DNA from 3 places in the Acetobacteroides hydrogenigenes genome. Region 1 is predicted to be linked to each of the others. Evidence: riboswitches for the same ligand, from Rfam matches in the RefSeq annotation. Region 1 holds a riboswitch; each other region holds the start of a gene.
What was found. Region 1 has a riboswitch for cobalamin ahead of CLV25_RS14070 (ribonucleoside triphosphate reductase). Riboswitches for the same ligand answer to the same signal wherever they lie in the genome.
Positions count from the first base shown of each region.

Region 2: another riboswitch for cobalamin. It lies ahead of CLV25_RS05385 (ABC transporter substrate-binding protein); the one in region 1 lies ahead of CLV25_RS14070 (ribonucleoside triphosphate reductase).
Region 3: another riboswitch for cobalamin. It lies ahead of CLV25_RS14305 (sirohydrochlorin cobaltochelatase); the one in region 1 lies ahead of CLV25_RS14070 (ribonucleoside triphosphate reductase).

Region 1 is NZ_SLWB01000017.1:31,473-39,185, forward strand. Features, by position in the region: gene CLV25_RS14050 (beta-ketoacyl-[acyl-carrier-protein] synthase family protein) at 1-1,075, opposite strand, end outside; gene fabG (3-oxoacyl-ACP reductase FabG) at 1,080-1,808, opposite strand; gene CLV25_RS14060 (HAL/PAL/TAL family ammonia-lyase) at 1,924-3,456, opposite strand; gene CLV25_RS14065 (anaerobic ribonucleoside-triphosphate reductase activating protein) at 3,945-4,592, opposite strand; gene CLV25_RS14070 (ribonucleoside triphosphate reductase) at 4,582-6,699, opposite strand; cobalamin riboswitch at 6,794-6,978, opposite strand; gene xylE (D-xylose transporter XylE) at 7,164-7,713, opposite strand, start outside.
Region 2 is NZ_SLWB01000004.1:2,375-10,087, reverse strand. Features, by position in the region: gene CLV25_RS05430 (PhoH family protein) at 1-878, opposite strand, end outside; gene CLV25_RS05425 (bifunctional folylpolyglutamate synthase/dihydrofolate synthase) at 1,012-2,304, shown strand; tRNA gene CLV25_RS05420 (tRNA-Val) at 2,422-2,496, shown strand; tRNA gene CLV25_RS05415 (tRNA-Val) at 2,520-2,594, shown strand; tRNA gene CLV25_RS05410 (tRNA-Val) at 2,618-2,692, shown strand; gene CLV25_RS16165 (GIY-YIG nuclease family protein) at 2,753-2,860, shown strand; gene CLV25_RS05395 (6-phosphofructokinase) at 3,316-4,524, shown strand; gene CLV25_RS05390 (branched-chain amino acid aminotransferase) at 4,821-5,840, shown strand; cobalamin riboswitch at 5,908-6,105, shown strand; gene CLV25_RS05385 (ABC transporter substrate-binding protein) at 6,134-7,288, shown strand; gene CLV25_RS05380 (iron ABC transporter permease) at 7,333-7,713, shown strand, end outside.
Region 3 is NZ_SLWB01000018.1:6,450-14,162, forward strand. Features, by position in the region: gene CLV25_RS14295 (PepSY domain-containing protein) at 55-1,509, opposite strand; gene CLV25_RS14300 (TonB-dependent receptor) at 1,571-3,775, opposite strand; gene CLV25_RS14305 (sirohydrochlorin cobaltochelatase) at 3,920-4,804, opposite strand; cobalamin riboswitch at 4,918-5,125, opposite strand; gene CLV25_RS14310 (sirohydrochlorin cobaltochelatase) at 5,234-5,533, opposite strand; tRNA gene CLV25_RS14315 (tRNA-Thr) at 5,723-5,795, opposite strand; gene CLV25_RS14320 (DUF6340 family protein) at 5,823-6,785, opposite strand; gene fabG (3-oxoacyl-[acyl-carrier-protein] reductase) at 6,880-7,626, opposite strand.

The DNA.
Region 1 (7,713 bases):
TAGGCGCAATAAACCCGTTCTGCATCATTAGCGTAGAGTAAATGATTTCGCTAGCCCCAGCCATCCACATTTCGTGTCCGGTCATCGATTTGGTAGAGGCTACGTAAGGCTTGTTATCGCCAAAAACATCGGCAATAGCCTTTGCCTCGTTAAAATCGCCAATGGGGGTAGATGTTGCATGCGCGTTGACATAGGCAATAGCCTTGCAGTCAATACCAGCATCCTTTATCGCCATCCTAAGCGAACGACTTGGACCGTCGACATTAGGAACCGATATATGCTCGCCATTAGAGGAAAAGCCGTAACCAACGATTTCACCCAAAATGGGTGCACCCCTACGAAGAGCTGAATCTAAGCTTTCCACAAAAAGAGTGGCAGCACCACCGCTAGGAATCAAGCCATCCCTATTCTTATCGAATGGACGCGATGCAGCAGCAGGATCGTCCTCGCGAATCGAAAAGGCGCTTAAGCCATCGAAGCTTCCAACAGAGTAGCTGTTTACCTCCTGCGCTCCTCCACAAATAACGTAGTCTTGAAGGCCATTCTTAATAAGAAGGTAGGCCATACCTATAGAGTGGGAACCGCTAGCACAGGCACCTGCAATGGTAAAGTTTATGCCTCGAAGATTAAAGATCGTCGAAAGGTTCATGGTAACGGTAGAATTCATTGCCTGAAAAATGTTACCCGAACCGATAAGCGTGGTATCATTCTTTGCACGCAGGATATCCACTCCTTCGATCACCGCTTTAGCGGAACTATCGTTGCCGTAGAGTATTCCTACCTCGTTTTGCATGAGGAAATCGTGATCGACACCCGCATTCTGCAGCGCTTCGAGCGTTGCAACATAAGCGTAGTATCCCTGCTCGGGCAGACACACTCGGCTTCGACGATCGAGTTTACCCTTAAGATTGGGCAACTCCAACATGCCTGTTAACCCAGAACGAAAGCCCATCTCCTTACGGGCTGGATCTAATCCTATACCTGACTTTCCGTTATATAATGAGTCCTTTACTTCTTCAAGATTTTTGCCAATACAGGAATAAATCCCCATACCAGTAATAACCACTCTATTCATAGTACTACGTATATAATCCTCCATTTATCGAAATAACCTCACCGGTTATGTAGGCTGAGTTTTCGGATGCCAGAAAGCCCACAAGCTCCGCAACTTCCTTTGCCTCGCCAAAACGCCCGGTTGGGATGAGGCGCTTCAGCTCTGCCTCATCAAGATCGGCAGTCATCTCGGTTTTGATAAACCCAGGAGCAACTGCATTTACGGTAACACCCTTTTTGGCAACCTCCTGTGCAAGCGCTTTGGTTGCAGCAATCATACCTCCCTTTGCAGCCGAATAATTAGTTTGCCCGGGTAATCCCTTGATGCCCGATAGAGAAACGACGTTGATAATACGTCCAAACTTCTTTACTAGCATATTCTTTAGCAAGGGCTGAGTTACATTATAAAATCCGTTAAGGCTGATGTTGAGTACTGCACTCCACTCCTCAGGCTGCATCCACATCATCAGGTTGTCCTTGCGAATGCCAGCGTTGTTAACCAGCACAGAGATATGCGCACCAGCATTTGCCGAATGCCAACCTTCGAGAGCGGCAGCAGTTTCCTGAGCATTTGCCACATCAAACTGCAGCATATCCCCCTTACCACCTTGCTCTGCTATAAGTTCAAGAGTCTTTTCGGCTTCTTCCTTATTCGATTTATAGTTTACAACCACCTGATAGCCCATCTGAGCAAGCTTTACGCAAATTGCTCGTCCTATTCCACGACTACCGCCAGTTACCAGTGCATATTTCATATTGCTCTATTCTTCCTTTACATTTTCTACTTGAGCCTATTCCAAAAATTTAGCGCCAAAATTAGTATTCATTTAGCTTTTTACAACAAAACTAAACGATAGAATTTTTCACGCACTAATTGCTCATCACTCCAGACTTAAGGTAGGCAACCATTGCCTCTATTTCCTTATACTTGGGGGTATCTTCAATAAATACTGGAACAATTGCCCTTACCTGATCGTAGATAGCCTTAGTGCTGGTTGATAGCTTATCTTGGATTCCCAAACAATCAACAGCTTGAGCAATTGCCATAAAATGGATGGCCATTACCTGGAACGAATTCTCGATAACGGTCTTTGCTATCAGCGCGGAGTTAGTTCCCATGCTTACGATATCCTGATTATCGTTATTGTTAGGGATGCTATGCACGTACATTGGGTTCGATAGCGTTTGGCACTCGGCAGTGGTAGATGTAGCCGTAAACTGAGCCGCCTGCAAACCATAGTTAAGACCTAGAACACCTAGATTTACAAATGGAGGCAGAATACCGTTAATTTTATCGTGGAACAGGTAGTTCATTTGGCGTTCGCAAAGCATGGTAAGCTTGGTAATGGCAATCTTAAGCTTATCCATTTCGTACGAAACGTAATCGCCGTGGAAATTACCTCCGTGGTAAACGCTTTTGGTAACGGTATCAACAACAGGATTGTCGTCAACCGAGTTAAGCTCGTTTACAAGCACCTTTTCGGCATTTTCAAGCTCTTCGAGAACGGGACCTAGTATTTGAGGTACGCAACGCAGCGAGTAGTATGGCTGCACCTTATGCGTAAATATCTTTTCGTTGTTTGTGTCACCATAGAGTTCTACCTCGCGCTTTGGAAGGCAACGGCTATCCTTTGATAGATCGCGCATCATCTCGGCAATGCGTTTTTGTCCCTCATGGAATTTCATGCCATTTAGCACCTCCGACATAAAATCGTCGTACGATGCGGCAATCTCGTTCATCATTACCGAAGCAATAACACCCCAGCGGAGCAACCTACGGGAGTTAATCAGGTTAACAAGGCCAATACCTGTCATAACAGCGGTACCATTACAAACGGCAAGACCTTCGCGAATGTGTACGCCAAGTGGCTTTATTCCGACCTCTTCGAGTACACCCTTGGTATCACGCCTTACGCCTTTGTAGATTACCTCACCTTCGCCAATAAGCGTTAGCGCAATATGCGAAAGCTGAACTAAATCGCCGCTAGCACCTACACTTCCGTGTTGAGGAACGATAGGATATATTTCGTGATTAATAAACTTCGAAAGGATGTCTACTAGCTCGATATGAACGCCCGACTTTCCCTGCGCAAAGGTTAGCAAACGTGCTACCATAGCAGCCTTAACGTAAAGTTCGGGAAGCGGATCGCCTGCGCCAGAAGAATGGGATCTAATAATGTTGTACTGTAGTTGCTTTAGGTGTTCGTCATCTACACGGTACTGCGCCATTGGCCCAAAACCCGTATTTATCCCGTAAACAACCTTGTCTTTTGAAAAGCTCTCTAAGAAACGATATCCACTCTCAACTTTTTCTCTGATATCGTCTGAAACAACAAAATCCTTACGATTAAAAAGAATATCGTAAAGGCCATTAATTCCCATATACTGATTCATAATCAACATGAAATAGTTTTCAATAGAACTAAATAATGTATAAAAGACAACAGGTTCAGCACTAAATACTAAAGCAGCAACTTTAAGGCGTCTATTCTCTTTTCACTGCTAATATACCCCACGATTAAAATCTGAAAGCCCAACCAATACAAAACAATTAACACTCATTTGTGCTTTCACCAAAGCATTAACAAGATGCTAATAAACAACTTACAAATTTCAGGATAATTCACAACACCCTACATTATTCGGCCGTAAAAGTATAAAAAAAAAGAAAGATTCAAACTTTTAAACACTATTAGAAAGGTGTTCTGTTACTTATTTTATTCTTATACATTATCCTTTAGAATTTTATATATCATTCCCAATTTTATTATGGGGAAACACTAATCCTTATATTACAGGATATCTAATTTATGATTCTTACATCTACATAAGAATCCATTTATTTCCCCATATTCAAATTCAAAATAAGAATGGTGAACAAAAGACAAATGCTAAAGGTAGCATGCCACCGTATCACCTTCTCGATACATCTGGAGTGTAACGCAAGGACATTTGGTCATTTGCCGTTTTAGCTCGATGATATCTTCTGAACTATGCAAGGTTGGTACGATAGTGGTTCGAAATTGATAAGATATAACATTCTGCTGAAGCAACCTCATCGTTTGCAGAACCTTGGAGAATTGGCACCTACTTATAGGTGTTACCTGAGAATAGCGTTCGTAGGTAGGTATTGTTTTTATATCCATAGCAACGTAATCGATCAAACGTTCGTAGATCAACTCCTCCAGTAGGTTAGGATTGGTACCATTGGTATCAAGTTTCACCAAATAGCCCATAGCCTTAATTTTTTGAATAAACTGCTTTAAGCAAGGTTGAAGGGTTGGCTCTCCTCCCGATATCACAACACCATCGAGCCAACCACATCGAGAGAGAAGGGCTGCTAGCACTTCATCCTCCGAAATGCAAGCAGCCGTATTATAGAATTCAGGAATGACTAGCGAAGGATTATGACAGTAGCCGCATCTAAAGTTGCAGCCCTGTGTAAAAACCACAGCAACCATTCGACCATCCCAATCGATGAAACTTTGTTTTTGGAAACCTCCTATACGCATCATTTGCGCCATCTCCTTATTCAACATTAGATACCGAAAACAGCTTACGATCGGCAAATTCCTGCTGTTTTCCTGCATTCCATTGGTTTACAGGACGCATATAACCAACTATTCGACTGTACACCTCTGTTCTATTTCCGCAAATAGGACAAATTGCATGTTCGCCCTGCAGGTAACCGTGCGATGGACAAATGCTAAAAGTTGGAGAAATAGTTATATATGGGAGACGGAAACTTCCGGTTACCTTTCGAACGAGGTTTTTGGCTGCCGAAGCCGACATTCCACTATCTCCGGTAAATATATGCAACACGGTTCCTCCTGTATATAGCGTCTGAAGATCATCTTGAAGACTAAGCACCTCGAATAGGTCGCTACTGTATCCAACTGGCAGCTGGGTCGAGTTGGTATAGTAAGGCTGAGCCCCCTTTGCAAAATGTCCATGGTTAGCCACAATGATGTCAGAATACAGCTCTGTGTCTATGCGTGCAAAACGATATGCAGTACTCTCAGCAGGCGTAGCCTCGAGATTGTAAATGCTATTGGTTTCTTCCTGAAACTGCTCAAGCATCATACGCATAAAATGCATTACCTGTTTGGCAAACCGTTGACCTTCGGGATGGGCTATATTCACACCAAGGAAGTTGATACAGCACTCGTTCATTCCATTAATGCCAATAGTAGAAAAGTGGTTTTTCCAATAGCATCCATAACGCTCGTGGATGTGGCGGAGATAGAACTTCGAGTATGGATAAAGCCCATTTTCGGTATGCTTCTCTATTATCTTACGCTTTATTTCGAGGCTCTCCTTGGCAAGCGTCATGTAGTTCTCAAGGCGTTGAAAGAAGTCCTCCTCTCCCACTGCTTCGTAGCCCAATCGAGGCAAGTTAATGGTAACTACGCCCACAGATCCTGTAAGAGGATTCGAAGCAAACAAGCCACCTCCTCGACGGTTTAGTTCACGCTTATCCAGCCTTAAACGACAACACATGCTGCGGACATCATCAGGTTTCATATCAGAGTTAACAAAGTTCGAGAAGTAAGGAATGCCATACTTCGCCGTCATCTCCCATATACCATCGTACTCAGGATTATCCCATTTAAAATCGGGAGTAATATTGTAGGTAGGAATCGGAAAAGAAAAAAGACTTCCAGCAGCATCGCCTTCGCTCATTACTTCGGCAAAAGCCATATTGAGCATCGTCATCTCGTGCTGAAAATCGCCATAAGTATAGTTCAGTATTTCACCGCCCCATACAATGGCCTCATCCTTTAGAAATTCGGGGACAACCAAATCCATCGTAATATTGGTAAACGGTGTTTGGAAGCCAACACGTGTAGGCACATTAAGGTTGAACAGAAACTCTTGAAGTGCTTGCTTAACCTGCTGATAGTCGAGTTTATCGAAGCGAATAAATGGTGCTAGGAATGTGTCGAAGTTGGAGAAAGCTTGTGCACCTGCCGCCTCACCCTGCATGGTGTAGAAAAAATTTACAATTTGCCCTAGTGCTGTACGGAAGTGTCGTGCAGGCTTACTCTGCGCTTTATCATCAACCCCCTTAAAACCAGTTACAAGAATATCCTTCAGGTCCCATCCTACGCAATACACGCTAAGAAATCCTAGATCGTGAATATGAAAGTATCCTTGTTTATGAGCATTGGCAATGCTTTCTGGGTACAGTTTGCTAAGCCAATACTGCGAAGTTATTACGGTAGAGATGTGCTGGTTTAACCCCTGAAGAGAATAGCCTGAGTTGGCGCTCTCCTTTATTCGCCAATCGTTCATCTTAAGGTAGTTGTCCATCACCTCAATGTTGCTAAAAAGCTCTTTAGCATCTCTAATTTGTGCGTGCTGGTTGCGGTAAAGCATATAAGCCTTTAGCAGATCAAACTCTCCATAACTAAAAAGAGTCTGCTCTACACAATCTTGTACCTGCTCTACAGTTGGCTTGCAATCAGGACAGATGTCCGACAGCATTTTCAAAACGAGCTGACATAAATTGTACGCCTGCTTACGGTTGGGTTTTCCAAGAGAACGCATCGCCTTAAATATGGCGTGCTCAATTTTGCTTGCACTAAACGGAACTTGTTCACCATTGCGCTTCACAATGGTCGAAAAAAGAAGTTCACCATTCATACTCTCTAGTAATAAGGTTTATAAATGGTAACTTGCGGGAACGTAAAAACTACTTGGAAGGTACAAGTATTCTATCGCCTTTCGCCCGAAAGCTACGAATTACATGTATCGGGCAGGTCTTCTGACTTGTTCAACCTTACTACTGCCTTCCCATTCCGTTGGTCGGAATAGTGACATATTGTAGAGGCACTTTATCGAACTTACAGCTACGGGGATAGTTTTGGACTTTCACCAAATTCCCTATTAATCCAGTAAGGAACCCTATACGGCAGTAAAACTAAACATTACTTACTAACACAACGAATTTAAAATGTTGATTTTATCAACAAGCAAACTTCAAACATCTGCTAAATACGATTACTTCTTTATCAACTAACACGTTAAGCTGTTAATATTTATATAGACTTATAGACACACAAAAGAGGCTACCGTACTAGGCAGCCTCTTCTTATCCTAATGGTTGGTTATTTACTTTTTATAAAAACTTTTTCCATCTCCTCAAGAGTTTTTCCTTTAGTTTCTGGAACAAACCTTATCATAAAAAATGCAGCCAAAGCGCTTATCGCCCCATAAATCCAATAAGGGAAGGCGTGATTGAACATCCCATTAAGCAACGTCGACTTATCCATTATCGGAAATGTCCAAGAAACAAGGTAGTTTGCAATCCACTGCGAAGCAACAGCAATGGCCATCGCCTTACCCCTAATCTTATTGGGGAATATCTCGGAAAGAAGCACCCAAACTATAGGTCCCCAAGACATGGCAAATGAAGCAACATAGGTAAGCATTGCTAAAAGCGAAAGCACCCCCATCTTATTGAAGAAGAAGGTTGCCCCTAACGTAAACATGCTAATAGACATTCCCCAAGCACCTATGATCTGTAACGGTTTTCTACCCCACTTATCGACAGTAAATATAGCAAGTACTGTAAAGGTTAGATTAATCGCCCCCACAATGATAGTCTGGAGAAGAGCGGTATCTGTTTGCGAACCCATGTTCTTAAAGATCTCGGGG
Region 2 (7,713 bases), on a different contig from region 1:
GATAGCGGTACCACCGGACGGGCAACCAGAATTTGGTCGTACTCCTTCTCCTGGGCGAGGGCAGCGGCAAGCGCCAGTAGGGTCTTCCCGGTGCCTGCCTTTCCGGTAAGGGCCACCAGCTGCACATCCTTTCTAAGGAGGGCATCGAGCGAGAAGGCCTGCTCGGAGTTGCGCGGTTCGATGCCGTAGGCGCGGTGCTTCTCAATCCGCTTAAAGGCTCCTGATGGCTTGTCGAAGTAGGCGAGGGCGCTCTTGGTATTGCCCCTTAAAATCATGTACTCGTTATGGAAGAAGGCTTGCTTCATCTTATTTGCCGGTAGCTCGTTGTTCTTGTAGAAGGCCTCAACCATGTCATCGCCAAGCGGCACCTCCTCAACATCCTTTTTTAGGATGTCGATGTCGGCTACCTTATCGGTCAGGTAGTCCTGCGCCAGCAGCCCAAACGCCTTGGCTTTAAGCCTTAGGTTGATATCCTTCGAGATGAGGATTACGGGACGATCGGGGTGCTGCTCCTTTACGTATAGGGCGATGCTGAGGATTCGGTTGTCGGGGATGTCGTCGTAGAGCGACAGCTGCACCCTCTCGGGCATCTTTTGGCCCAGCTCAACGCGCAGCTTGCCCATATTTTTTCCTAGCGGGATGCCACCGTTAAAGAGGTTGTCGCCCGAAATCTTATCGAGCTCGCGGGCAAACTCGCGGGCGTTGTAGTTAATTTCCTCGTTGCCCTTCTTGAACTTATCCAGCTCCTCAAGCACGGTTATCGGAAGTACGACGTCGTTGTCCTGAAAGTTTCGAATGCAGCTATGGTCGTGTAGGATGACGTTGGTGTCGAGTACGAATACCTTTGAAACACCTTTCGTTGTAGAACTTTTCTTCATAATGGCCAAGGTTTAGTGGATTAGTAGGTAAGAACGTTAGTTGAGCGGTTATGCCGAAAACTTTAAAAGTTAAACCCACCGTAGAGAACATTTGTTTCTCTTTTATAGCTAAAATTGCAGGAAATTTATCAACATGACCTACCAGGAAACGCTCGATTATATGTTCAGCCAGCTCCCCATGTTCCATAGGGTTGGCAAAAGCGCCTACAAGGCAAACCTCGACAATACGCTCATCCTCGACGAGCATTTCGGACATCCGCACACGAAGTTTAAAACCATACACGTTGCTGGAACCAACGGAAAGGGTTCTACCTCGCACATGCTGGCCTCCATCCTTCAGGATGCCGGGCTAAAGGTAGGGTTGTACACCTCTCCCCACCTGCGCGACTTCCGCGAAAGGATTAAGATTAACGGCGTAGAGGTTTCGGAAGCCTACGTTGTCGATTTCGTGGAGCAGCACAAGGCGCTTTTCGAGAAGATACAGCCCTCGTTCTTCGAGATGACGGTAGCCCTAGCCTTCAAGTACTTCGCCGACGAGCAGATTGATGTTGCCGTGGTTGAGGTTGGTATGGGCGGTAGGCTCGATTCCACCAACATCATTAGCCCGCTGGTTAGCATCATCACCAACATCGGCTTCGACCATACCGAATTTCTTGGCGATACCTTGGCTAAGATTGCCTTCGAAAAGGGGGGCATCATCAAGCCTCAAACACCAGCTATTATCGGCGAGTCTCATCCCGAAACTGCATCGGTATTCGCTAAGATAGCCGAAGAAGTACAGGCTTCTCTTGTTTTTGCCGATCAGAGGTATAGGGTAGGGGAGCGCTCACTAACCAGCGATGGTCTGCAGCGGTTTACCATCGAGAGCAGCGCTGGCGATGTCGTTTATGATGATGTTGAGGTAGACCTTCAGGGCAGCTACCAGGCAAAGAATATTCTCGGCGTACTTACCGCTGTAGATGTGCTTAAGGCGCATTTCCCATCCCTCACCGACGATGCTGTTCGTCGTGGGCTACGCCATGCATCGGCGCAAACCGGACTCCGTGGCCGCTGGTTTAAGCTATCCAACAATCCGCTTACCATCTGCGATACCGGCCACAACGTTGATGGCATTACCTACATCGTCGATCAAATCAGCAAAACACCACACGAGAAGCTCTACTGGGTTTTTGGAATGGTAAGCGATAAAGAAATTAATAAGGTGATTCAACTACTCCCCAAGGACGCCTACTACATCTTCACCCAAGCATCCATTCCACGTGCTAAGGATGCCGATTTGCTGGCCGAAGAGTGTCGCGCTGCTGGTTTAGCCGGAGAGGTGGAAAAGAATGTTGAAAAGGCGGTAGAAAAAGCAAGAAGTATGGCTTCGAGTAACGATCTTATTTTCATAGGTGGAAGCACTTTTGTTGTTGCAGAAGTAGTTTAAAAGGTCTACGTTCAAAAGCAAATATTTTTAGCGGGCTCTTGCAGAATTAAAATTTTGCTGTACCTTTGCATCGCTTTTGGAAACAATCGCAGCGATCTTTGTAAAAGATTTTTGAAAGGGAGCATAGCTCAGCTGGTTCAGAGCATCTGCCTTACAAGCAGAGGGTCACAGGTTCGAATCCTGTTGCTCCCACTTCTTTCAAAAATAGCATACTCGGGAGCATAGCTCAGCTGGTTCAGAGCATCTGCCTTACAAGCAGAGGGTCACAGGTTCGAATCCTGTTGCTCCCACTTTTCGAAAAAAAACATACTTTGGGAGCATAGCTCAGCTGGTTCAGAGCATCTGCCTTACAAGCAGAGGGTCACAGGTTCGAATCCTGTTGCTCCCACGAAGATAAAGAGGGGAATTACTTAGCGGTAGTTCCCTTTTTGCGTTTACACCATTTTGTATGGAAGCATTCTGGGTTTACATCCTATACAGTGCCAAACTGGATCGATACTACATTGGTAGTACCAACAATCTAGCCCGTCGGCTAGCAGAGCATGAACGGGGCTAGACGACCTACTCCCGCCAAGGTTCTCCTTGGGCTTTGAAGTATAGCGAGGCGTATTCCTCTCGTTCGGAAGCCTATAGTCGGGAGATGGAGCTGAAAGGATGGAAAAGCCGCAAGCGCATAGAAAGCTTAATCGTTGATGGGGCCCAGCAGGAAGCAGGGCATCCCGCTTAAGGCGGGAGGGTCACAGGTTCGAATCCTGTTGCTCCCACGAAGATAAAGAGGGGAATTACTTAGCGGTAGTTCCCTTTTTGCATTTACCTAAATTGGTATGGAAACTTTTTGGGTTTACATTCTTTACAGTGCAAGAATTTGCCTCTCCTCCTAGCTAGCGCTAAGCCTTATTTTAGGATTTGGCTTTTAGTTCTTGCAAATCACTCCAAATCTTTTTGTATAAAATCGTTTGATTTTTTCTTGTTTTAAGCTAATTTAAGGGCAAACTAATTTCCCGAAATTACATGGCAAATACTAAATCGAACTACAAAGGGGTGATTGGCGTCCTTACAGGAGGAGGCGATGTGCCCGGTTTAAATCCAGCTATCAGGGCGGTAACGTTCCGCGCTATTCGTGAAGGTTACAAGGTGATTGGAATCCGTAAAGGATGGGAGGGTATGATAACCATCGATCGCTCTAAAAAACTTGAAGAGCAGGAGGATGCAGTTGTTCTTACCGAACAGATGGTGAATAGGTTGGGAAGAACTGGAGGTACATTCCTGCATTCTTCGCGTACTCGTCCTGACATGGTAAAGTTGGATAGAGTTCCTGATCTCTACAAGGATAAGTACACCCTTGACATCAACGACATGACCAGTGAGGTGATGTTGAATATCGACTATCTAGGACTAGATTACCTCATTCCGATAGGAGGCGATGATACGCTTAGCTACGGGGTGCACCTGCATAGTAAGGGCGTGCCTGTAGTAGCCATCCCTAAAACAATGGATAATGATGTTCCTGGAACCGATTACTGCATTGGTTTTGGCACCTGCATCTCGCGTACAATTGAGCTTGCGCACGAGTTGCGAACTTCGGCTGGCTCGCACGAGCGCTTTTTGGTCATAGAAGTTTTTGGGCGTTATGCTGGATTCTCTGCCTTACTGCCTACCATGGCAGGCGCTGCCGATCGATGCGTTATCCCTGAGCATAAGTTCGACATCGAGCATCTTACCGAACTGATGGTTCAAGATAGAGCTAACAATCCAAGTAAGTATTCCGTTCTTTTGGTTTCAGAAGGGGCTATGTTTAAAAACGGAGATATGATCTTTAAGGGTGAAGAGGCCGATGCCTATGGGCACAAGAAACTCGGTGGAATTGGTGATATCGTTTCGGAACAGATGCGAAATATATCGGCAAAATACAATAATGGTAGAAAGATTGATGTTATCAACCAGCGATTGGGCTATATGGTTCGGTCTGGGGCGCCTGATGCGCTTGATAGCATTGTGCCTATGGCTTTTGGAAACCTTGCGCTCGATCTTATTCTTAAAGGAACTTTTGGTAGGTTGGTGAGCTTACGCAATGGGAGGTACGACAATGTACCTATCGAAGTTGTAACTAGCTACAAAAAGAAGGTTGATATCGAAAAGTTCTACGATAAGGAACGGTATCGACCACGGTACGAGAATTTCAACGATAAGCCACAGCTTATTATGACAAGCGACTACTAGGCCGTTAAAGAGAGGAGAGATTTTTCATCTCTCCTTTTTTATTTTAGAAATTGTAATGAGAATTCAACCTAGTTCTGGAATTTCTAAATTTTAAGTGTTAAATCGCGGAAGTGAATTTGGGCCATGTGGTTTAATCTGCGACGATAAGAACATTACTTTTTGTTATATTGTAGCTTGATTTTGGTTTATTGTTGCAAATTGTAATGTAGAATAGATTTCGTAGTGATAAATTTGTTAAATCTGTTTTTGCTAAACGAAAAACTATTACTTTTGGTGGCATCAGAAAACGCAATCATATGGAAAATTTAGATTGGGGTAAGTTGCCTTTCGGTTACATCAAAACCGACTACAACATCCGTTGTACATTTAAAGATGGGAAATGGGGAGAATTAGAGGTGTCTGATTCGGAATATCTCCCAATTCATATTGCCGCAACAGGACTTCATTATGGACAAGAGGCATTTGAAGGCTTAAAGGCTTATAGAGGCAAAGATGGCAAGATCCGTCTTTTCCGTTGGATCGAGAATGCGAAGCGTTTACATCGGTCGGCTGAAGGCATTCTGATGGCTCCAGTTCCTGAAAAGCTTTTTGAAGAGGCAATCCTTAAGGTTGTGAAGCTTAACGAGCGCTTCGTACCGCCATATGGTACAGGTGCATCACTATACCTGCGCCCAGTTCTATTTGGTACAGGCGCAGAGGTGGGCGTTAAACCTGCAAGCGAGTACACCTTTATCGTATTTGCAACGCCTGTCGGTCCTTACTTCAAGGAAGGCTTTAACCCTGTTAAGATTGCTATTGTTAAGGATAGCGATCGTGCTGCACCGCTAGGTACCGGAACCTTAAAGGTTGGTGGTAACTATGCTGCTAGCCTCCGTGGTGTTGTAGAAACCCACCATAAGGGCTATAGCTCGCCAATGTACCTCGATGCAAAGGAGAAGAAGTACATCGATGAGATTGGTGCCGCTAACTTCTTTGGCATTAAGGATAACTGCTATATAACCCCCGAGAGCACAAGTATTCTTCCATCGATAACCAACATGAGCTTGCTAACGTTGGCCGAAGATCTTGGAATTAAGGCTATCCGCCGTCCTATTCCGGTAGAGGAACTAGACACCTTTGAAGAGGTTGGCGCTTGCGGAACGGCTGCCGTTATATCTCCAATTGGCGAGATTGCCGATCTGGAAACCGGTAAGGTTTACAAGTTCTGCAAAGACGGACGTCCAGGACCAGTATCGACTAAGCTGTACGAAACCCTGGTGGCGATTCAGTATGGCGATATTCCTGATCCTCACGGCTGGGTTACCATTGTTGAGTAATCAAGAAAACAAAAATAAGCATAGAAGGGCGGCAAACATGTCGCCCTTCATTTTTAGATATTTGTCGGAAAAAGGCTACCTTTGTGGCCGATTCGGCGATCTTACGAACCGCGTAAGATTAAAGGGAATCCGGTTAAAATCCGGAGCTGTACCCGCAGCTGTATGTCCTAGTAGCGGCCTTTAATGGTTTACCACTGTCAGCTGATGATGGGAAGGTTTTAAAGGGGGGACGAGCCAGAAGACCTGCCACGATCATGGGTAAACATCAACTTTCGGGAATAAAAGTTTAAAGAATGACACGTTTTAGAGCCTTACTGGCAACTGCACTGGTTTTACTGCTGTTTAGCGCTTGCTCTTCCAAAAAAAACGGCAACGGCGAATCATCGAACTCCGGTTCGTCCTACTTTTCGGAGAAAATAACCCTTAAGTACCTTCGCGGATTTAGCATTGGCTACCACGGCAGCTACGCTACGGTTGACGTTCGCGATCCGTTCGACTCGACCAAGCTGCTTAAGCGCTACATCCTGATCGATCGTACTAAACCTACCCCTACGGGATTGCCCCAAGGCATTGTGGTGAAGGTTCCTGTCGAGAAATCGGCCTGCTTTTACGGTTTAACGGTGAACGAGATGGCCCGCCTAGGAGTGAACCAGACCGTAACCGGAGTGGCCGAACCCCAATACGTAAAGGATGGCCTTGTGCAGGCGGGGCTTAAGCAGGGCAAGGTGGTGGATCTGGGCGAGGTGGCGCAGGCCAACGTGGAGCGCATCATCGAAGCGAACCCGGAGATACTGGTTGTCTCGCCAATTTCGGGGGGATCGCTAAATAAGATAGAGCAAACGGGCGTACCGCTGGTGTACGACTGCTCGTACCTGGAGAATACGCCGCTGGCGCGTGCGGAATGGATTAAGTTCATCGCGCTATTCTTTAAAAAGGAGGCGCTTGCCAACAAAATGTTCGATAGCGTTGATGCCCGATACTGCCGCGTTGCAAAAATTGCAAGGGCTTCCAAGTCGCATCGGCCTACGGTATTCACCGAAAAGAAGTTCGGACAGGTGTGGTACACCCCTGGAGGCCGCAGCTACATGGCTCGCTTCCTAGAGGATGCCGGAGCCGACTACATCTGGAAGGATGATAAGAGCACGGGTTCGCTACCGCTAAGCTTTGAGTCGGTGCTGGCAAAAGCATCGAATGCCGACTACTGGATCATAAAAACCAACACCCCATACGTGTACACCTACGCCCATCTCGAAAAGGAGTTCGGGCTGTACAGCAGCTTCAAGGCGTTTAAGGAGGGCTCCATCGTTAGCTGCGATACGGGAAGAGTGCCCTACTACGAGGACGGCTACCTTGAGCCGGATGTCATCCTTAGCGATATGGTGAGCATCTTCCATCCGGAGCTGCTGCCCGGCTATATTCCCAAATACTTTAAAATGCTGGCCCGATGAGCATCGCTGCAGCGAGACGTAAGCGGAGCCAAAGCGTGCGCATTATGGCAGGAGTAGGGGCGCTGATCCCACTTCTGATGCTGATGAATATTGCTTGGGGAACGGTGTCCATTCCTGTGGGAAAGGTGTTCGAGATACTTTCCGGGGCCGACACGTCGAACGTTGCGTGGAATAACATTATTTGGATGTCACGCATGCCCCAGTCGATTACGGCCATGCTGGCTGGCGCTGCCCTTGCGGCCTGCGGGCTGATGATGCAAACGCTCTTTCGCAATCCGCTTGCCGATCCTTCGATCCTCGGAATTAGTACGGGTGCGAATTTGGGCGTTGCCATCATGGTGCTATCGCTCAACGGGTCGATGGTGGTAGGCACCATTATGGGCTACACCGCCAACATCCTAGCGGCATTCGTTGGCGCTCTGGCC
Region 3 (7,713 bases), on a different contig from region 1:
ACTATTTTAAACAGGATAAGCCGCAACCTGCTACCAGCAAGCCACGGCCACCCATTACATATATCTTTCTACTTTTCTTTTTACCCACTTACTAGTAAGCACAGCACCGCTCACGCTAACCACCAGTCCGGATAGGCAAACCAGCAGCAGCAGCGTCTTACGCAGCCACTCGTGCTCCTTTAGCCACTGTATATTAAATGTGTGCAGCGCCCTGTAGAGCCAACGTTCGGCTCGGCGCGAGGCATCGTACACCGTGACCAGCTCGCCAGTTTGGGTGGATACATACACCCACGAGCGGTTGGCATCCGTCAGCTCCATCTTCAGCACGGGCAACGGTCGGGCCCCCATTCGGGTAAGCTGGTAGTAGTTGTCGAACTTCTGAAGCAGCTCGCGCCTCTGAGGCACGTAGCCAAACACCTTTTTCGCATAGCCTACCACATCGGCAACCTTATATCCTTCTAAAGGTGCAACAGAGTCGCCCTTGATTAGGAAAACCTCTGGCTCGTAGGTGCCCTTGCTAAAGAGCTGGTAGCACGGTTTGCCCAACGAGGAGGCAAATACCACCCGCTTTACATCACCCCGAGAGGCCAGCAGCCCCTGTAGCGCAGGGAAGCTCTGCCTGTAAGCATCGCGCTTCACCTTGGGCTGGTTCCACTCCTTCTGGTAATCCACCGACTCGTCGCTTTTGGCAATCCAGCTGGGGACTCCCGCCACCGAGATGTAGGCGCTAAGGCAGAAGGTTAGGGTGAAGATGCCGAAGTAGAAGCCCACCACATGGTGCCATCGTATCCAAGCCTTTGTATATGGCGAAGAAAAGCCTCGGCTTCCCCGCCTCATTCGTATAATCCCCACAACCACACCGCAGAGGCACATCACCGCACCCAGCACCAGTAGGGCAAGCAGCAACGAGTTCCAGAACGGATGGTTGATGGAGAGGTATTTAAAAATTATGTAGTGAGGAATGGCACCAACCAGCGCCCAAAAGCGTTCGCTGCGCGTGGTTAGCTGCACAATGGTGCCGCTCTTAGCTGCTACATACACCACCGACCTATCCTTATCGGCAAAGTAAACCTTATATATGGGCAATGATGACTGGTACTGCTCCCAAGGAAGCCAGATATCAAGCGTTGATATTTCGGTAACCCTAGCCGTATCGGCCGAAACCACCCGCTGAGCTGCAGCAATGCAATCCTTTCGGGTAGGTTTAGCCACCTTGGTAAGGCTATCGGCATAGTACGTTTTGGCCGTGCGAGCCATCTTACCAACACGGTAAACCGCCCTCCCCTCCTGCATCTCCAAGGTAATGGTACCCTTACCCAGCTCGGCAGGGAAGAGAAGCGAACGGGCAGCAGAGGAATCAACCGCTGCCAGAGATCTAAAAGCTTCTGTCTGGCTATAGTGCGGAAATCCGACGAAAACCAGCACCATCCCAGACAGAAACCAAACACAGAATAGAATGCTAAGCAGCATTCCCAGAACCTTATGAATCTTTACAAAAAGTTTTACCATACCAATATGCTGTAAAAGGGATAGGCTAACCAACATCGGCTACCTACCCCTCCAGTATAAGCTACTTTGAAATCTTAAAATTCAGTCCACCAAATACGGTACGCCCCGGCGATAGCGTTCCGTAAGGCATCCCGTACGGAGCATCGTCCACGTAGTCGAAAATATTATCGATACCAGCAATAGCATCGATGGTTACACCTGCGCAAACTTTAAAGGTATGAGTTGTGGTAAACTTCCAGATGTTGTATCCACGAGCATTACCCTTAGCGTAGAACTTTTCGTCCTGCAGACGACCATTAATCGAAGCGTTTAGCACATACCTCTTGTATGAGTATCGGTAGCTGGCCATTACCGTTCCGTAATGCTTAGCCGCCCCTTCAAGTGTTGTATTGGAGGTTAAGTTCTTAGCCTCTACCAACGAGTAGCCGCCACCCACGGTAAAGCCATAGCCCACGTAGGCATTTGCCAAAAAGTCCACCCCCTGAGAACGTGCCTCCGAAATGTTCTGGTGCACTTTTACCTTCTTCGCACCTTGAGCAGCCTGCTCGGGTGTAGGCACCTGTTCGGGACCATAATCGATTAGATTTCTTAAGTCGTTACGGTAGCCAGTAACCGAAAGCGATACGCCCTTTTTATTATACTCTACAGATGCAGAGTAGAAATCGGACGATTGAGGTTTAAGATTTTCGTTCCCTAAGTATAAGGTTCCTGTCTTAAAGTACTCGAAGTAGAGTTCCTTAAGAGTTGGCGCCTTAAACCCGCTACCATACGATGCACGTAAGTTGAAATCGCCTAAGGAGTATAACGCCGAAATCTTGGGGGTAAGTCGGCTACCAAAAGCTTTATGATCTACAAAGCGAGCACCAGCAACAATGCTTAAGCTCTTTATAGGTGTATACTCGTCCTGCAGATAAACACCGGCAGTGTAGGCATCGGCGCTGCCGCCCTTAAAGCGTGCCGGAGAGTCGATGTTTTCATTAACATAATCAAGCCCTGCTGTAAGCAGATTTTTATCGCCAATAGCCGTTACGCTCTTTAGATTGTACTTATTGCGCACCTGCTTGGTGTTTAGCGTCTTTTGTCCATCCGAGAAGAGTAGCTTCTTTGTTTTGCTATCTACCACATCCTTATTGTAGTGGTAGTAGTACCAGAAGTTATCGGTAGCCGCATCGAAGGTGATGGTGCTTTTACCGTTTATTTTATACTTAACGCCAGCAGCACTGCTTACATCCTTATAGTAGAAACCAAAATCAGCCACCGACTTTGGACGAAAATAGTCCTTTTCGTACCAAGAGCCTTGTGCATAAACATCGAGGTTAGAGGTTATGCCGTAGGATAGGCGCTGGCTAACCGTATTGTCATAAAAGCGGTTTACCGCCTTGGCTTCCGTCAAACTTAAAGCCTTACTCTTAGCATCAATTTCAAAAGGGCTTAGCTGGTAGCCATCAATCTGCTTATGGGCAAACTGGGTATTCGACGACAGCTTACCAATATTCAAATCGAGCGTGTTGGCCTGCTGAAAATCGCCATACGCTCCAAAGCGGGTAGTATTGTCGAAGCTAACGGTACTCTTACTCTTTTTGGTAATAACGTTGATAACTGCACCAATGGCATCAGAACCATATAGGGCCGACGAGGCACCCTTAACTACCTCTACGCGCTCGATATTATCGGGCGAGATTCTGTTTAGATCGGTTTGTCCGCCTACATCGCCATACACGCGCTTGCCGTTTACCATAAGCACAACAAAATCGTTACCCAAGCCATTGACACGTAGAAACGAGCCCATGGTACCAGGCGTAAAATCAAATGAGGGGCTAATGGAGGTGGCCATCTCCTCGAACGAGCGGGGAGCCAGCTTGGCAATGGTCTTATTCGAGAAAACCTCGGTTTGTACGGGTGCTGTCTTTAGGCTGTGGTGCGTTCCTGTTCCGGTAACCACCACCTCGTCTATAGCGCCAACCGACTCCTCCATCCTAAAGGCTAGGTCCGACACATCGCCACGAACGCTTACGCGCTGAGCCAGACGCTGCATGCCCGTATAGGTTGCCACCAGCGTATAATCACCCGCCTTAGGTACCTTAATAGTAAACTCTCCGTTGACGTTGGTGGCCGCACCAACTGTTAGTCCCTTTACCATTACGTTGGCGCCAACAATTAGCTTTCCGTTAGACTTCTCAGTTACGGTTCCCTTAATGGTGTACGACTGTGCGCCTGCAGCTACTGCTAGCATCAGCGCTAACAGCGTTGCCAATATCTTATTCATTCTCTTTTTTTGGTTGGTTTGTTAACTGATGGCACCAAGTATCACGATATACGTAGCGCGAAAAAGCGCTCTAAAACACTTAGCGGTTTATTCCCAAATTTTCGTGATACCTGATATGTGCGTCATTATATCTCGGGAAGCTCTCTACTTCCCTCCTGCTATCTGCTGAAGATGCTTCACCCAAATGCTACCTATGGCATCTAGCTCGCCCATCCCCTTTAGGACAACCTCTACGGTAAATCCCTCCTTGGTAAGCAGCGACTTCCAGCTGGTAGGTTCGCTACCAGCCATGTCGTTTACCGCATGATCGCCAGCAACCAGCATAAAGGGCATTAGCCATACCTTCTTTACGCCTTTAGCTTTAAGGGAGGCCACCACATCGTCGAGCGTGGGCGTACCCTCTACCGTTCCTATGTAGGTGTTGGCATCGACCTTGGCAAAGTAGTACTGCATGGCTGGATAGTAGACGTTGGAGGTGTGCTTAGAGCCATGCCCCATAAATACAACCGCCTCCTTTCCCTTTCGCTCGGCAGGAACATTGGCTATCAGGGCCGATGCCACCTCGCTCATATCGGAATCGCTCCATAGCAGCGGAGTACCCACCGTTACCTGCCTAATCCCCTTAGGCATCTTGGTAAAGGCGTTGGCCGTTTGCACCAAATCGTCGTACTCGTCGCCTGGAATTATATGCAGCGACTGCACGTAAACGTTGCTGTAACCATCTTCGCCCAGCTTAGCTAGCGCCTCTGCTGGCGAAAGAATCTCCTCGCCACGCTTCCTTAAAATCTTTCGAATAATTTTAGATGTGTAGGCCCAGCGAATCTCGGTGTTCGGAAATGCCTTAGCCACCTTCTCGCCTACCCTGTCGATGGCTCCTTTAGAGTCGGATAAGGATGTACCAAAAGCCACCAGCAGAATTGCCCTTTTGGGTTCGGCCTCGCTACCGGCTGCCGCCAACGTGGTGGTGTGGAGCAACAGCGGAAGGCATATAAGCCAACCCATAAGCAACTTTAACCTCGTAATCATCATTGTATTAAAAATTAAAATTAATACAACATGCCCTTTGCTAAATGCAGGAAAATAAAAGTGAAGAATACGCCTAGGTTCATATTCAACAGCTACTTCTTACCCGGAAGCAATACATGTGTTTGTTGAATGAGGCAGGTCTCCTGACTTACCTAGTATTGCGGCCTTCCCACCCTCTTTCGAAGGCAGTGGCGTAGACTTGCAATACCAGCTGCAACGCAGCTATTGGCATACAGTAGCGGGTACTGTTCCGGATTCACACCGGATTCCCTTTTACTGGCTGAGAAGGATTCCCAACCAGTCACCTTATTCGGGTGTAAAATTAGGGTAAAATATTAAGCAACCAAAGAAAATTCGAGGGTTTCCGGGAAATTGTACTCTAGGATTTTCTAATATCAATTGATTTATTCCGCTTAAAAAGCGAAGTATTGGTTACTTTGCTTGACTCTTATGCTCTACCCAAACGTTTACGATTTCCTTGTAGACTTCAATTCCAACAAGTTTGGGTTCAACGGTATAGTCCGCCTTTTCGAGTACTGATTTCCATCTATCAGATTCTTCGCTAGCCATATCGTTATTAGCATAATCGCCAGCAATTGACGTAAGAGGGGCAATGATTACTTTTTTATTCGCAATAGTTTGCGATTTTAGCGATGCTACGATATCGGCAATGCCCGGTTCTCCTTCAACCGTTCCAATATAAAGTTTGTAAGTAGGGTATTTTTTATTAATGTCCTCTTGAAGCTACTTACAGTAGGCATTATAGACAATTAACTTTTATAACCATATTTTTAACGCTCTATCACTTATATCTGATACTATTAAGAGAAGGTATAAATCATACCACTACGATCAAAAATCGCGTTTTGTATTCTGTTGAAAATAAAAAATACCATCTCAAACGAAATGGTATTCTATAAGAGCCTCTCACCGGACTTGAACCGGCGACCTACGCATTACGAATGCGCCGCTCTACCGACTGAGCTAAAGAGGCTTGTTTTCACTTATGCAAAGGTAGTAATTATTCCTGTTGTTGGTCTTCCAATGTGCCATTTTCTACGGATGCACCCTTTTCCTGCATTTCTCGTTTTATTAAGGCAGTCCAATATTGCTGCACTACATAGGAATTCTTTATCTTTTGACATTTTTCCAGCCACTTCTTGGCAAGATCAATATTACCCATCATTTCACAGGCAAGCGCGATATTAAAAGTTGCCGCATACACGTCATTTTTTTCGGGAGATGTCAAGAAAGTTTGCATTAACGATATAACTTCTTTCCACTTAAAATCTTGCACTAATTGGCTAACTTTCTGAAACTTTAAATCTGGAACGGTAAGATAATATCTGTACTGCTCTTGCCAAAATGGTAGTATGGAAAAACCAATCTTTTGGGCAACTCGATATGAAACATCATTAGATATTATAGAGTCAAGTTCCGATCGTGAAACTTTTTCATATTGGTCGTAATATAAGGAATCTTTATCGAGTAGTTCTCTCTCTAACACCCCCTCTTTAGCATTGTAGACATGCCACAACGACGCATAAACTACTTTATAGGAAGTAGGAGTTTCTCTTTCAATAAGAGTTCGTAATAGAGAAAGTACTACGATATACTTAGGCTTTTCCAACTGCGAAAAACTTTTTATTTCTTCTGAGGTGAGGAGTTCTGGATCACTTTCTGAGATTGGGTGATAGTTAACCCGCACGTAACTCTGCGAGAATGTCCCTAACGATTGAAAATACGCCTTAAAATTTTCTATGGTATTAACAACCTGAAGAGAATCATCTACAAATGCTGACTTTTGCTTGTTTACCAGCCTGCTTTTTAAACGATAGTTGGCAACAAGTACAATACGCTCGTCATCCTTCAGCGATATCCGCTCGGCACTTGGTATAAGAACATCAACATTTACAGTTTTGGTTGTTACAGCACATGAGGATGCTGTAAATATCAAAAACAAATAAGCAATAATTTTTCGCATAGCGATTTTTATAGTAGAATTGGTGCCCCTAATATAGCAGAAAAAAGCCACCCCTATCCAAGGAGTGGCAAAAAAATGAACAGATAAAATTCTACTAAATATTCATACCTCCACATACGGTCAGAACCTGACCTGTAACATACGATGAAAGATCGGATGCAAAGAAAACGCACGCGTTAGCAACATCTTCAGGAGTACCTCCACGACGAAGTGGAATCTTTGAAGCCCACTCTGCTTTTACATCATCAGGAAGTTGATCGGTCATCTCTGTCATGATAAAACCTGGAGCAATTGCATTATGACGAATATTACGCATACCCATTTCCTTTGCTGCTGATTGGGTAAAACCTATAATACCAGCCTTTGATGCAGCGTAGTTACATTGGTTTGCATTTCCAGAAACGCCTACTACCGAACTCATATTTATAACGCTACCATTGCCCTGTTTCCACATAACTGGCTGAACAGCTTTGGTAAAGTTAAATACCGATTTTAGGTTTACTGCAATAACAGCATCCCATTGGGCTTCGGTCATACGTTTTAGTGCACCGTCTTTGGTAATACCAGCATTGTTTACCAAAATATCTACGCGTCCAAAATCTTTTACAATCTCATCTACAACACGGTGGGTGTCTTCAAAGTTGGCAGCATTTGATGCGTATCCTTTAACCTTAACACCCAATGCGGCGATCTCTTTTTCTGTAGCCTGAGCAGCTTCGTTATACTCAAGGTCAGTAAAAGCGACATTGCAACCTTCGGCTGCAAAACGTAGCGCAATTGCTTTACCAATACCTCGTGCTGCCCCTGTAATGATGGCTACTTTCCCTGCTAATAAATTCATTGAAATTGAAATTAATTAGGTTTATGACTGTGAGCAAATGTACAAAAAATATCTCTTCACGAAAAAATGTTAGGAGAGCCACGGATA